3 regions of the Psychrobacillus sp. FSL K6-2365 genome follow, and region 1 is predicted to be linked to each of the others. Evidence: riboswitches for the same ligand, from Rfam matches in the RefSeq annotation. Region 1 holds a riboswitch; each other region holds the start of a gene.

Region 1 (4,524 bases):
CTACTTTTGCTCCTCCGTTTGGTATATGAGCAAGGGGCTGAAAATCTCCAGAACGATTATCATCGTATTCTAAGAAGAATCCATCCACTTTTTCTTTTGCAAATAATGTCGGAGCTATCAAAGCATAGCTTCCACCAAAAGCCCAAGTAGATTGATAGTTTCCACGGCATAGATGTGTCGTGACTACTAAGTCTGCTGGTTTACTTTCTAGGATACCATTGACGACCCTTAGAGCGAGATCTATTAAGTATTCTCTTTCTCCTTCTTTATATGGAATATCTGGAGAAGAAAGACCTGCAATATAAACATCGTCAATTTGTAAATATCTAACTCCTGCCTTATAAAAGGCTTGTATAGTTTCTTGATAAGCAGCAATTACATCCTTTGCAAATTCTTCTACATCTGGATAGACTTTCTCATCTCGGATTCCAGGATGGAACAATTGGTTAGGACTTGGGATAGTTTGTTTGGCAACAGCACGACCAGCTACAATCTCATTAAAATCAATAAAGTCTTGGATAAATGGATGATCTGGGTTGAAAGAGATTTTGCCGATATTGCGAACTTCGTATTTCTCTGTTTCTATCCCTTCAAATATATACCCTTTTTCGGGTACATACCCTTCAAAACCATTTAAATGCTCTAAGAAGTCTAAATGCCACCAGTCGCGACGAAACTCTCCATCTGTCACAAGCTCTAGACCTACCTCGATTTGCTTATCAACGATTCTTTGAATTTCTTTAGTTTCAACTGCTTTTAATTGTTCTCTAGTAATCGTTCCCTCCTTGTATTCTTTTCTCGCGGTTAATAAACTTTCTGGCCTTAACAAACTTCCTACATGGTCTGCTCTAAATGGTGCTTGAATAGCTGTTTTAACTGGCAATTTATCCATCTCCTTTTATGGTAAAATAGCAAATGATCGTACTGGGAATCCAGAGGCTTTCTCTGGTTTTGGAACGATATTGAATATAATAGCTCCTTTTGCAGGGAGCTTATCTAAGTTCGTTAATAGCTCTATTTGGTAAGTATCTTGTTCAAGCACGTAATATTCTCCATGTAATGCGCCATTTTTTAGATAATCCACACTTGAATCAGTGTCAAATGTTTCATGTCCTATAGCTTTAACCTTTCTTTCTTGGAATAAGAACTTTAATGCTTCTATTCCCCATCCTGGTACGTGATTATTACCATCTGTATCTTTATTATTAAATGCTTTTTCGTCTGGCCAACGTTTACTCCAATCAGTACGAAGTGCGACAAATGAGCCTTCTTCGATTTTTCCATGTGCTTTTTCAAATGTTAAAATATCATCCACTGATAAAGTAAAGTCATTATCTTCAGCAGCTTCCTTAGACTGGTCAATGACAACTAATGGTAATACGAGTTCTTTTAATTCCAGTTCTTCTAAGTAACGAGAATCTCTAACAAAATGAATTGGTGCGTCTATATGCGTGCCATATTGCCCTGCAAATTGAAAGCTTTGTGCAAAAAATCCATCGTCATGATTAAACAATGTGTCTATTTCAGCTGCCTTAAAAGCTGAAAAATGTGGTGAGTTTGCTCCGAATATATGTGTTAAATCTACCCACTGCTTTTCTTTTAAAGTGTTGAAGGCTTTTAATAATTCCGATGACATATTTGATTTCTCCCCCTATTTTTATAGTTTAAATCAAATAAAACCCCTTCTTAGAAACAAGAAGAGGTTTACACGTCACCAGTGATTATTCTCTTCTTATCTTCAAGCTAACGCTTCTGGAATTAGCACAGTACATAATTGCCTGTTGCTGAGGTATCATAGGGCCAAGTCCCTCCACCTCTCTTGATAAGAAAGTTGTTTTATTTGATTAATGCCTAGTATACAAATAGAAATTATATAAGTCAACAATAATTTTTGATTTATTTAGAATATATTCTTTTTAATGAATCTCGTTGGTCCTCTTTTAGGTTTATCTTTGATCGAATTGCTTTGGCCATTTCTTCTGCTTCTTCTACTGTTTCTGCTAGATTTAACTCCATCAAAGTGGCAACAGCCATTGTCCCTGCTCTTCCACCACCTGAATTACAGTGAAAGTAGACATTTTTACCCTGGTTATATGCTTGAACGACTTCATGGATACCAGCTTTAATTGAATCAACCTGTTCGTTTTGTCCATCCAAAATCGGTTGATGTACCTTTAAATTTTCAGCAGGATGATCTTTAGATGCAACCCTTAGGTCGAAAATAATATCTATTTGTTCATTAGCTAATAGAGGTTCAACCCCATCTACGCCTCCTACAAATATGCGATTCGGGATTAAGGCTTCATAATTATTTTTTTCCATACTACCTCTCCTTTGTTTTAGATTCATTATAACAGGGAGACTATGAGATAATAAGAAAAGTCAAGCGTCTATGGAAACCTAGAAAAGCGTTGGAGCTAGACAGACACTGAATAAAAGGTTATACATTTTAATTAATAAGAAAAGAGATTGTGATGAAAGTGAGGGATTCCTATGATTCGCACGATTGGTATAACGACCGATCATGATATAGTAAGTGACTTTCCATTAGAGGATATAAAACAAAAAAAGTTTGAATGGTACTGGATTGATATTGGTGAGCCCTCCAAGGAAGAGGAGCTTATACTTAGTTCTTTTTTTCATTTTCACCCACTCGCTATTGAAGACTGTCTACAAAGACTGCAGCGACCTAAGGTAGATTATTATGATGGATACAACTTCTTTGTTTTACATACGCTTAACGAGGAGACATTAGAGGCAGAAGAGTTAGATATATTTGTAGGTCAGGATTATGTAGTGTCATTTCATTTCCATCCAATGCATGAAATGGAGCAGGCACGAGAGCGTATTAGACAAAATCCACAAGGTTGGGATAGAGGTGCTATCCATGCAACTTATCATATAGTCGATAAAGTGGTGGATGCCTATTTTCCGATTGTCTACAAAATTGAAGACTATTTAAATGCTGTAGAAGATAAGCTCACTTATGATATGCGCCATTTTTCTATGGATTTGGTGTTCGATCTTCGAGGAGATTTGCTACGTTTAAGACGTACAGTTATTCCTATGAGAGATTTACTCTATCGAATTTTAAATTCAGAACGAATGAATTTACAACAAACTGAGCACACCTATTTTGCAGATATTTACGATCATTTAATACGACTGACAGAGATGATTGAATCGAACCGTGAACTTACCGCCGATATCCGGGATAGTCATATGTCGATAAATTCTAGTCGGATGAACCGTATTATGATGATACTAACGATTGTATCAACCGTTTTCATCCCCTTAACGTTTATCGTGGGAGTATATGGAATGAACTTCAAGAACATGCCCGAGCTTGAGTGGAAATATAGTTATTTTGTAGTGTTGGGCGCTATAGCTCTCATTGCTATTTCAATGCTTGGTTGGTTCAAGTACAAAGGGTGGTTTAACTTGTTTAAAGACTAACATAAGCAAAACTGACAAAAGACGCTCGGTCCTTTAAGATCAAAATCTATTTCTATTGTTTTCGAAGAGCTTTGGACAGACGTTTTGCTATATCTTCTTTTTTTCATGAATAATTTAATTCTGTTTATCTTTACTTGCTCTTGCCTATTGTTTACTTGCTTCCATCTCTGGCTTACTTGCAGTCAAGAATAGTTTACTTGCTCTAAGTCAATATTTACTTTCGGTCTATTGTCTATTACTTGCGAAACGGATAATTTTTCCAAAACTCTTTATTCATTTAAAACTTAAATGTGCAGAAATGTAATAGTTGTATCTTTAAATGTTTCTTCATATTCATCGTGCTTTCATAGAGACTTGCTTTAATTTGTATTAAAACTCACTTAATTGATGGTAGAGGAAATCATAGCGGTATTATTCATTTTTTATTGATTGGCTGTCCAATAATAAAACAATGCTGTAAATGTAAGTTTTTCTTCATGTGTCAAATTATGTGCTAGGGACACATGAATATTCATCGCCTGTACTTCAAAGGCAGGATGTGTAGCATATGGAAATATTCCAAACCGATACTTAGCTAATCTATGGCCGTCTAAGTCATTCACATCAATATCTCCATACATACTTTTAGCTTCCATTTGAAGCAACTTTTCGTTATTTGCATCAAATATAATAGCTCTATTTTTTATGGACATTGATGGCAAAACAATAGTAGTTACATGCAGATTATTATGGTCACACACCTTTATTTCTAAAAATTTCAGCCTATTTTTAATGGTGAATTTAGAAACTAACTTCTCGTCCATTGTTTTTAATTGATAAGTAATTGGAAAGAACATACCCGTTTTAAAAATATTTAATGTCGATAGTTTCCTTCGAAAAGGCTGTTCTTCAGTAGGGCTGATTTTATATAAGCGTTCACCTGTACTGGATACTAAATAAGTTTGAGGGATTAGTGAAACATCTCGTTGAAAATTGAGTTCTTGAACCGGAAAATTAGCTGAGTAATAATCGCTGTCTATTTTCTTCTCATCCGGCAACTTTTCTGATGCATGTTGAAAGAAAAAAGAT
Region 2 (4,524 bases), 2.3 Mb from region 1:
AAGCATTTCTTATTGTCGCCCATTTTGTATTGGTGAACTTACCACAAAGTACCTGTATCTATTAATTTATAAACATAGTAATATATGAAAGTTATAATACTACTTTCAAACTAGAGGAGAATGGGTTTAAGTGAAAAAAGTACTTCCTATTTTTATTATATTTGTCTTATTTCTAAGCTCTCACCCTATACAAAGTACAGCCACTGGTAGTTCACTTACAGTGGGGACTGTTCAAATAGATAACGTTAGCGTATTAAGTTTACCAAAACAAGGTTCGACTGTTATCACCACTTTAAAAAAAGGAGAAGAATTCCCTGTCCTATCTACTGCATCAGGAGACTCATCTACCGTTATAGTGCATACTGTAAGTCCTGGAAATACATTATGGAAAATTTCAAACCAATACGGGATTCCACTTAGTGCACTTCAAGAGACAAATAAGCTATCTTCAGCAGAAATTCGAATTGGACAGAAATTAATAATTCCACAAACACATACACTATATACTGTTATAAATGGTGATACTTTATGGAAGATTTCTGAAAAATTCAATGTAACTATAAATGATTTAACTAAGTTGAACAGACTACAATCTTCAAACCTAATTGTCGGTCAAAAATTAAACATTCCCGATTATTACGTACAAATTCAGTTGTTGGGTGGTAAAAAAGGCTGGGTTAATAAATCACTTTTAAAACAAACGAACCAGCAACGAATCGTAATGGGATGGAAGTATAACGGAAGTTCGCAAAATTATTCACAACAATTGAAGCACTCTAATTTAAATGTGGTGTCACCAAGATGGTATACTTTAAATAACACAGGTAATTTTGTTTTAATTACAGCTGACACAAATTATCTGAAAGATGCACATAACAAAGGCAAGAAAGTTTGGCCCCTAATTGGAAATAAATTCGACCCAGTTTTAACTGACTTGGTATTAAGTAATCCTGAAAAACGCAAAAAATTAGTGTCAACGCTTAAAAATTCTTTAGTTCAAACAAAAAGCGATGGAATAAATGTGGACTTTGAAAACATCGATCCGAAAAACAAGCAAGATTTTATCCGCTTCGTAACCGAACTTAAAAACGCTCTTCATCCACACGGAATTAAAGTATCTGTAGACGTTACTCGCGAAAACAAGGATCCTTTTTGGTCTGGCAGTATAGACCGTTATGCGTTAGGTCAGGTTGCTGACTATATCATTATGATGGGGTATGATGAGCATTGGGGAGGTAGTCCAATAGCGGGGTCTGTAGCTTCTATGCCATGGGTTCAAGAAGGTATTGAACTGTTACTGGAAGACGTACCATCTCACAAGATTATCTTGGCGGTACCTTTCTACACAAGAGAATGGATTACTAATTTAACGACAAAAAAAGTGAAAAGTATCGACCGTACAATGGGTGAGGTTGAACAAATTATCTCTTCAAAAAATCTTATAAAAGTTTGGGATCAAAATACCCAGCAAAATTATGTGGAATTTACTGCAAACGGGGATAAGCACCAAATATGGGTAGAGGATAAACAATCTATCAAACTTCGTATAGACCTTGCTAACCAATTTAACTTAGGTGGAGCAGCTGCTTGGTATATCGGCTCTGAAACACCTGATATTTGGAATATACACCATTTCAACAAATAAATGGAGTGTGAAACCCTAAAATTTAATAACAATTTTCAACCTGAGTCTATATTTAGATGAACTCAGGTTGTTTTAATTTTCCACTAAAAGTAAAAGCACCCAGTCTTTCTCTAAATTACGAGTTGACTGGAACCTTACCCTCTCATCTTCAATCCTGAATCTTATTTTTCAGATTAGGTAGTCACCCATACTTTATATATATTTAATCCATCCTGCTGAGTATTGACTCTAAATGTGTCTATCGAAGCTAATCTAAAAGCAAGAGAATAAGCAATTTTGTAGTCTGAGGTTATATATCCATCGTAAATTCTTCCGTAAATTTCATTTGCTAAAGAATCGGCCCAAACATCGGCTTCATACAATGTTTCAAAAATTATTTCTTCTCTTTTCCACCTAATATTCATAGCTACACCAACTTTGTAAAGTTATTCCCATTCATAAGGTGTTTCTTGGTAAACATAATAATTCAACCAATTGGAAAATAGCAAATGTGTATGTGACCGCCATGAGTTCATTGGCTTTTGTGATGGATCATTGTTTGGAAAATAATTTTCTGGAACATCAATCTCCACACCTTTTGATATATCTCTTTGGTATTCATCTGCAAGTGTTGTTGCATCATACTCTAAGTGACCAGTAATCATAATATGCTTTTTATCTTTAGATATTACTAGGAAAACACCTGCATCTTCCGAATTGGAAAGCAATATCAGTCGAGGGTCTTGTTTAATCTCGTCGTATAACACAGCCGTGTAACGAGATACAGGTGCATAAAATTCATCATTAAATCCTCGTACTAATTGAATGGTTGGATCGGATAACCGATGACTAAATACACCAAAACATTTTTTGGGTAGGTCGAATTTACCAATACTATAATGATGATAAAGCGCTGCCTGCGCTCCCCAACAAATATGAAGAACAGAGGTCACATGCGTTTTGGACCATTCCATTATTTCAGTCATTTCAGGCCAATAATTAACATCCTCGAATGGTAAATGCTCAATTGGAGCACCTGTAATAATCATTCCATCAAATTTTCTGTGTTTGATATCCTCAAAAGTCGTATAGAAAGTATCTAAATGAGTTTTACTAACATTTTTGGAATCATGTGTTGCCATATGTAAAAAAGTCACATTTACTTGGAGTGATGTATTCCCTAATAATCGTAACAATTGAAGTTCGGTTTTCTCCTTTTCAGGCATAAGATTCAAAATAATTATGTTTAATGGACGTATATCTTGAGTTATTGCTCGATCGGTATCCATGATAAATATTTTCTCTTTTTTAAGAAGTTCAGCTGCTGGTAATTGTTTAGGTATATTTATCGGCAAAATAGTACTCCCCCTTAAATTTAAAAACCCTCTTTTCCTTTATATAAGAAAAGAGGGTGAACGTTTTGCTCTCGATTCTTATCTTTCAAGAAATTATATCTTGTAGGAGTTAGCACCTTTCTGATAAATCAGAGGTTGCTGAAGCTTCAACGGGCCATGTCCCTCTGCTTCTCTTGATAAGAGTTATTAAATTATAATGTTCTTTATTAAAGAATATTAACATGTGTTTTCCAATAATTCAACTTCTTTTAAACTTTGAAACGATTTACTGCTTCCGCAAGTTTATCACTAAGCTCTGTTAAGGTCTCGGATGCTGCAGCAACCGACTGAATCGCTCGTAACTGCTCATCAGAAGACGCACTCACTTCTTCACAGGCTGCTGCAGTTTGTTCTGAAGTTGCAGCCATCACTTGAATAGTATCTACTACCTGATCTTTATAGTTGGAAACCTGTTCAATTTCTGCTGAAACTGCATCAATAGATGTTTGTAAACTATTCATCAATATTGATATTTCACTAAATGTTAACTCAGTATCAGTTACAACAGAACCTTGTTCGCGGAATGTTTTGATGGTGTCTGTCATTTGCTCCCCTACAATATGGGATTCACTTTGTAGCTCCGTAATAGTTTGTTTTACTTCCTCTGTGGCTTTAGCAGATTGTTCTGCAAGCTTTCGCACCTCATCCGCAACGACCGCAAAGCCCTTTCCATGCTCACCTGCACGGGCCGCTTCAATACTTGCATTCAGTGCGAGGAGATTCGTTTGTGATGAGATTTCCATAATGGTTTCCATAACACTGCCAATCGCTTTTACTCTAACTTCTAAAGTTGTAAACAATGTAGACATGGAGGTAAGATTAGACTCCCAGTTTTGGAAAGAAGTTTTCAATTCACTCATTTGGTTTTGACCATTTGTATTCATTAAATTTGCTTTAGTAGCTATATCAGTCATCGTTATTGATTTTTCGTTAATGAGATTGATTTGCTCGCTTAAGTGCACGGAACTCTCTGTTACTTCACCAGCATCTTCTGCTGATTTAGATGCACCTTCTGCAATTTCACTAACAGCTAATGACACTTGTTCCGCAGAAGCATTTGTTTCTTCAGCTACAGCACTTAAATTTTCAGAATTTGACTGCACGTTATTTGCGGACTCTTTTACAACCTGAATAATTTCATTCATACTGCTAGACATTTTGTTGAAGTTTGTAGCAAGTTGACCAATTTCGTCCTTAGACCCTATATTCGCTTGTACAGTTAAATCTCCATCAGCAATAGAATCCATTAATTTTTTTAGTTGGCCGATTGGTTTTAAAATAGCGCTAATCATGAAATATAATACGATAAATATGATTGCCTCAATGGCTAAAACAATTATTATTATCATTGTACGTATACTGTCTGCTGTTTCGTTTATCTTATTTTCCTCATAAACAGCTCCTATTTTCCAATCCAATTCTGGTAAAGTTGTAAATACAGTAATTGTATTAGTACTCTCCGTTCCGTCAGTCACATTTCCACTTTCCAAGGAACTAGATAGCATT
Region 3 (4,524 bases), 4.0 Mb from region 1:
CCAAACAAAGTTTGACCAATGTCTTTCCTGCGGGGCTTTCAGCTCGTGCACCTGTCGCTTCGCTATCGGTGCAGAAAACATTTGCTATTCCCACTGGAGTCACCTCCTTGCGCTCCAATTAACAAAGTCCACTTTAAATAAACCGATAATATCACATAAATATTCGTATTTTCTATGGTAATAAATAATTATGAAATTGACTCTGGTACCACTAAAATTAAACTTAGATCGTAATGAAAAAACCTGCTCTTTTACCGATTATCTCCGCGTAATCCTCTACCATTACACTTGCCGTTGGATACATTCCTGCTCCTGGACCGACTAATGTTAATGTTCCAATATAGTTTGTATCTAAAGCCACCGCGTTGTTTACTCCTTCAATCGAGTACAAAGGATGATCTGGTCCTACGAGCTGAGGTCCTACGGAAGCGTATAGTTCTCCATTTTCGTCTTGCTCTATTTCTGCCACGTGACGGTATCGTAGTCCCTGTTCTTTCGCTTTACGGACGTCCTCTAATGAGATTTCGTCTATACCTACTACTCGAACATCATTCCAATTGGGCTGTTTTTTAAATGCAAGTGCACTTAGAATCATCAGTTTACGGAATGCATCTTGCCCGGACACATCGTTAAATGGATCTGCTTCTGCATAGCCAAGGTCCTGCGCTTCTTTTAATGAATCATCAAATTGACATTCATCTTGTCTCATTTGTGTCAGGATGTAATTTGAAGTGCCGTTTAAGATACCTTGAATTCTTTTTACTGAGTTAACTTGTAGTAAATTTTTCAATGTCTTAATAACTGGAACTCCGCCTGCTGTTGTTGCCTCATATCCGATAAATACTCCACGAGACTTTGCACGCTCATGCAATGGGATACTATACTTGGAAAACATCACTTTATTAGCTGTTACAACGTGACACCCTTTATCAATTGCTCTACATAGATAGTTATATGCAGGTTCCTCATTTACGATTGCCTCGAAGACTACTTGAAGACCAGGAATATTGATAATATCCTCAAAGTTATCAGTAACTAGGACACCGGGTGTAGCTATTCTCTCTTTTCCAACATTGTTTACGAGAACCGCACTAATTTCTAAATCTAAGCCTAAAGACTTTTTAAGATCTTCTCTTTTTTCATTTACAATGTGGTAAATCCCTTGCCCCACTGTTCCGAAACCTAGGATTGCTGCTTTTATCGTCGCCATGCTATCTCCTCCAAATGAATCCGCACAATTGAGTTCCAATTTGCTTTTATTAGTAAAATTTATTCGCAGTTATATTAGAAGAACTATTTTACACATTGTAGCCTATTTTCACTCAATTATCAATAAAATTCTACCTAGAGAGGACATTTGTTTTTTCTAGGAGTACCTTTTCGAGTGCAGTCTGTAAATCTTCGACTGCCTCTAGCCCTACAGACAAGCGGATTAAGTCTTCTGAAACTCCCGATTTCACTAAGTCCTCTGGAGTTAACTGCTGATGTGTTGTAGATGCTGGGTGGATTATTAGTGATTTGGCATCGCCAACGTTAGCTACATGCGACCAAATTTCTATATTATCGATAATATTGCGTCCTGCTTCTTTACCACCTTTAACCCCAAAAGTTAGGATAGAGCCAAAACCATTCTGTAAGTATTTTTTAGCAAGCTCATGTGAAGGATGACTTTCTAAGCCTAAGTAATTAACCCAAGTCACTTCTTCGTTGTTTTCTAAGTACTCCGCAATTTTCTGCGCATTTTCATTGTGCTTTGGTACACGTAAATGAAGTGTTTCTAATCCTTGTAGAAAGGAGAAAGCGGCTTCAGGACTTAGTGTTGGACCAAAATCACGAAGCAATTGAACACGTAATTTCACTGCAAACGCTACACTCGGAACATCTATTCCGTATCTTAAACCATGGTAGGTTACATCCGGCTGTGTGAATCCAGGGAATTTATCAGAGTTCCAATTGAAATTTCCTCCATCTATGACAACCCCACCGATAGTTGTTCCATGACCGCCAATCCATTTAGTTGCCGAGTGAATCACTACATGTGCACCATGCTTAATCGGATTCGATCCATAGGGAGTAGCAAAAGTACTATCTACCAACAATGGAACTCCTACTTCGTTAGCAATAGCTGCAACGTTTTCAACATCTAATACATTTAAGCTAGGGTTTCCAATGATTTCTGCAAAAAACGCTTTTGTCTTATCCGTAACTGCTGCTCGGAAATTTTCTGGATTAGTTGAATCTACAAACTTCACTGTAATTCCATATCTCGGCAATGTATGAGCGAATAAATTAAATGTACCACCATACAAATTTTCGGCAGCAATAATTTCATCTCCCGCTCCTGCAATATTTAAAATAGAAAATGCAATAGCTGCCATTCCAGAAGAAAGTGCAACTGCTGCTGTCCCTCCTTCTAATAATGCAATTCGTTGTTCAAAAACATCCACCGTTGGATTCGTAATACGAGAATAGATATTACCAGTTTCCGCAAGAGCAAATAGGTTTTGCGCATGTTCTGTATTTTTGAAAACGAATGATGTAGTCTTGTGAATAGGTACTGCTCGTGAGCCTGTCACTGGATCTGGTTGTTGGCCACCATGTAAAAGTAGTGTTTCTTTTTGAAGATTTGTCATTTGAATTCCTCCTAAAATGTAGTTTAGATGGACGCTTATGGAGGCGAAGGAGGATTAGAACAAACAAAAAACCCTCTTCAATTAAGAAGAGGGTGCAAATTCGCATGTTCCTCCTCTTATCTTCCAAATTCGTATTAGAATTTGTAGGATTTAGCACCTTTCCAAGTTAAGAACTTGTTGGTTGCCGGGCATCGTAGGGCCTATTCCCTCCGCCACTCTTGATAAGAGTATTTAGATTTAGTTTTCCATCTTGTTACACAGTATAGATTTCTATCAAACTATTTGTCAACACTTTTTCGAAAAGTTAAAAAATATTTTGTTTACCCCCTTTAAAAGCTCCTCTTTGCATAAATATTACAAATATTCTAAAGTATTCTTTATTTTCTATTTGTGACGAAATTTCTAGTCTTTTATAGTCTAATAAGTATATACTATACGGGAGTATAACGAACTATAAACTATATCTATCGATAGTAAATATTGACCAAGAAGGGTGAAAAAATGAAGAATATACAACAGCTTTTCCAAAGTGAAGATGGTAATGGAAAACAGAGAGAACAGCTATTAGGCTACGTAGAAACAATATTAACATCCATGGATGCTTTGAAAGATCCAAATAAAACGATGCTTGGACCGATACAAGAACGTTCCGCAAACTTTTATAAAGAGTTAATGGAAGATTACGAAGTACCGCTAAATAGCAAAGGAATGGACGAAGTAGTTGGAGAATTGACTGATTTAATGAAAGGTCATCCATATCATACACGAAACTTCGTAACAAATGTACTGCCAATGGCAAGTATTCCCGGCGTCCTTGGACTATTAACTAACTCATTATTAAATGGTAATAACTTATGGGATGTTTACGGACCAGCTGCAGCTGAATGTGAAGTAAAAGTGGTCTCCATGATGTCGAAGCTAGTTGGATATGATTTTACTGAAAGCTTTGGTTACACAACTTGGGGCGGACAAGGCGCTGTGTTCAGTGGCTTGCGTATGGCAATAGCAAAACAGTTCCCTAACGCAAAAGAAGAAGGCGTTCCAAATAATTTATACTGTTTTGCATCTGAAAATGCACATTATAGTTTATTGAAGTCTGTAGAGGCTGTTGGTATTGGAAGCAATCATCTAGTTCGTGTCAAAGCTGGGGCGGATCATTCTATGGATATGGAAGATCTGGAAATGCGATTAACGGAAGTTATTGAAAAAGGCGGCATTCCTGTGTATATAGTTGCAACTACTGGTGCAACAGATAACTTTGCTATTGACGATGTAAAAGCGATTAAAGAAATGGCCACAGCTTTCGAAGGTAAATATAATTTGAAACCTATCCATATTCATGCCGATTCTGCACTTGGTGGATTTTATGCATTCTTTAATGATTATGATTTTGAAAATAACCCTCTACATTTTGAACAAGAAGTGCTAGTAAGTCTTCAACATATTCGTGAACGAATGCAGTATATATCATTGGCTGATAGTTTATGTTTTGATTTCCAAAAGCTTGGACAAACCCCTTACTTAACGAGTCTGTTTTTAGTGAAGGAAGGTAAATATCTAGGTTTATTGGACTTAGAAGATTTTGATACGCCGTATGTTGGAAATAGAGGGTATGGATCGTATCACACTGGTTATACGTTAGAATGCTCACGTATGGGTAGTTCGATTGCCATTTATGCTGCATTGTTGGCGTTTGGTAAGACGGGATACCAACAGCTCCTAGCAAATTATGTTCGTGTGAATTTAGCATTCCAGGAGCAATTAGCTATAAAGATTCCTTCATTATATGTGGTAAATGAATCGAATATCGGACCTATTACTGCTTATCGCTATTATGAAAAAGGATTGAATTGGAGAGATGAACAAGCAGGCCGTTATTCACTGGCACAAG

The links. A riboswitch is a leader RNA that binds a small molecule or an ion and turns the genes downstream of it on or off. The one in region 1 is predicted to bind S-adenosylmethionine.
Region 2: linked by a shared signal. The riboswitch ahead of metA (homoserine O-acetyltransferase MetA) and the one ahead of MKY29_RS21305 (cyclase family protein) in region 1 are both predicted to bind S-adenosylmethionine.
Region 3: linked by a shared signal. The riboswitch ahead of MKY29_RS01105 (O-acetylhomoserine aminocarboxypropyltransferase/cysteine synthase family protein) and the one ahead of MKY29_RS21305 (cyclase family protein) in region 1 are both predicted to bind S-adenosylmethionine.

The regions. Positions count from the first base shown of each region.
Region 1 is NZ_JBBOOO010000001.1:4,200,291-4,204,814, forward strand. It holds gene MKY29_RS21300 (5-methyltetrahydropteroyltriglutamate--homocysteine S-methyltransferase) at 1-883, opposite strand, end outside; gene MKY29_RS21305 (cyclase family protein) at 899-1,636, opposite strand; SAM riboswitch class I at 1,730-1,829, opposite strand; gene MKY29_RS21310 (protein-tyrosine phosphatase family protein) at 1,897-2,322, opposite strand; gene corA (magnesium/cobalt transporter CorA) at 2,494-3,456, shown strand; gene MKY29_RS21320 (hypothetical protein) at 3,879-4,524, opposite strand, start outside.
Region 2 is NZ_JBBOOO010000001.1:1,930,549-1,935,072, reverse strand. It holds gene MKY29_RS09240 (LysM peptidoglycan-binding domain-containing protein) at 131-1,645, shown strand; gene MKY29_RS09235 (hypothetical protein) at 1,819-2,049, opposite strand; gene metA (homoserine O-acetyltransferase MetA) at 2,071-2,979, opposite strand; SAM riboswitch class I at 3,055-3,162, opposite strand; gene MKY29_RS09225 (methyl-accepting chemotaxis protein) at 3,228-4,524, opposite strand, start outside.
Region 3 is NZ_JBBOOO010000001.1:217,670-222,193, reverse strand. It holds gene MKY29_RS01115 (hypothetical protein) at 1-94, opposite strand, end outside; gene MKY29_RS01110 (homoserine dehydrogenase) at 224-1,210, opposite strand; gene MKY29_RS01105 (O-acetylhomoserine aminocarboxypropyltransferase/cysteine synthase family protein) at 1,341-2,633, opposite strand; SAM riboswitch class I at 2,747-2,861, opposite strand; gene MKY29_RS01100 (pyridoxal phosphate-dependent decarboxylase family protein) at 3,135-4,524, shown strand, end outside.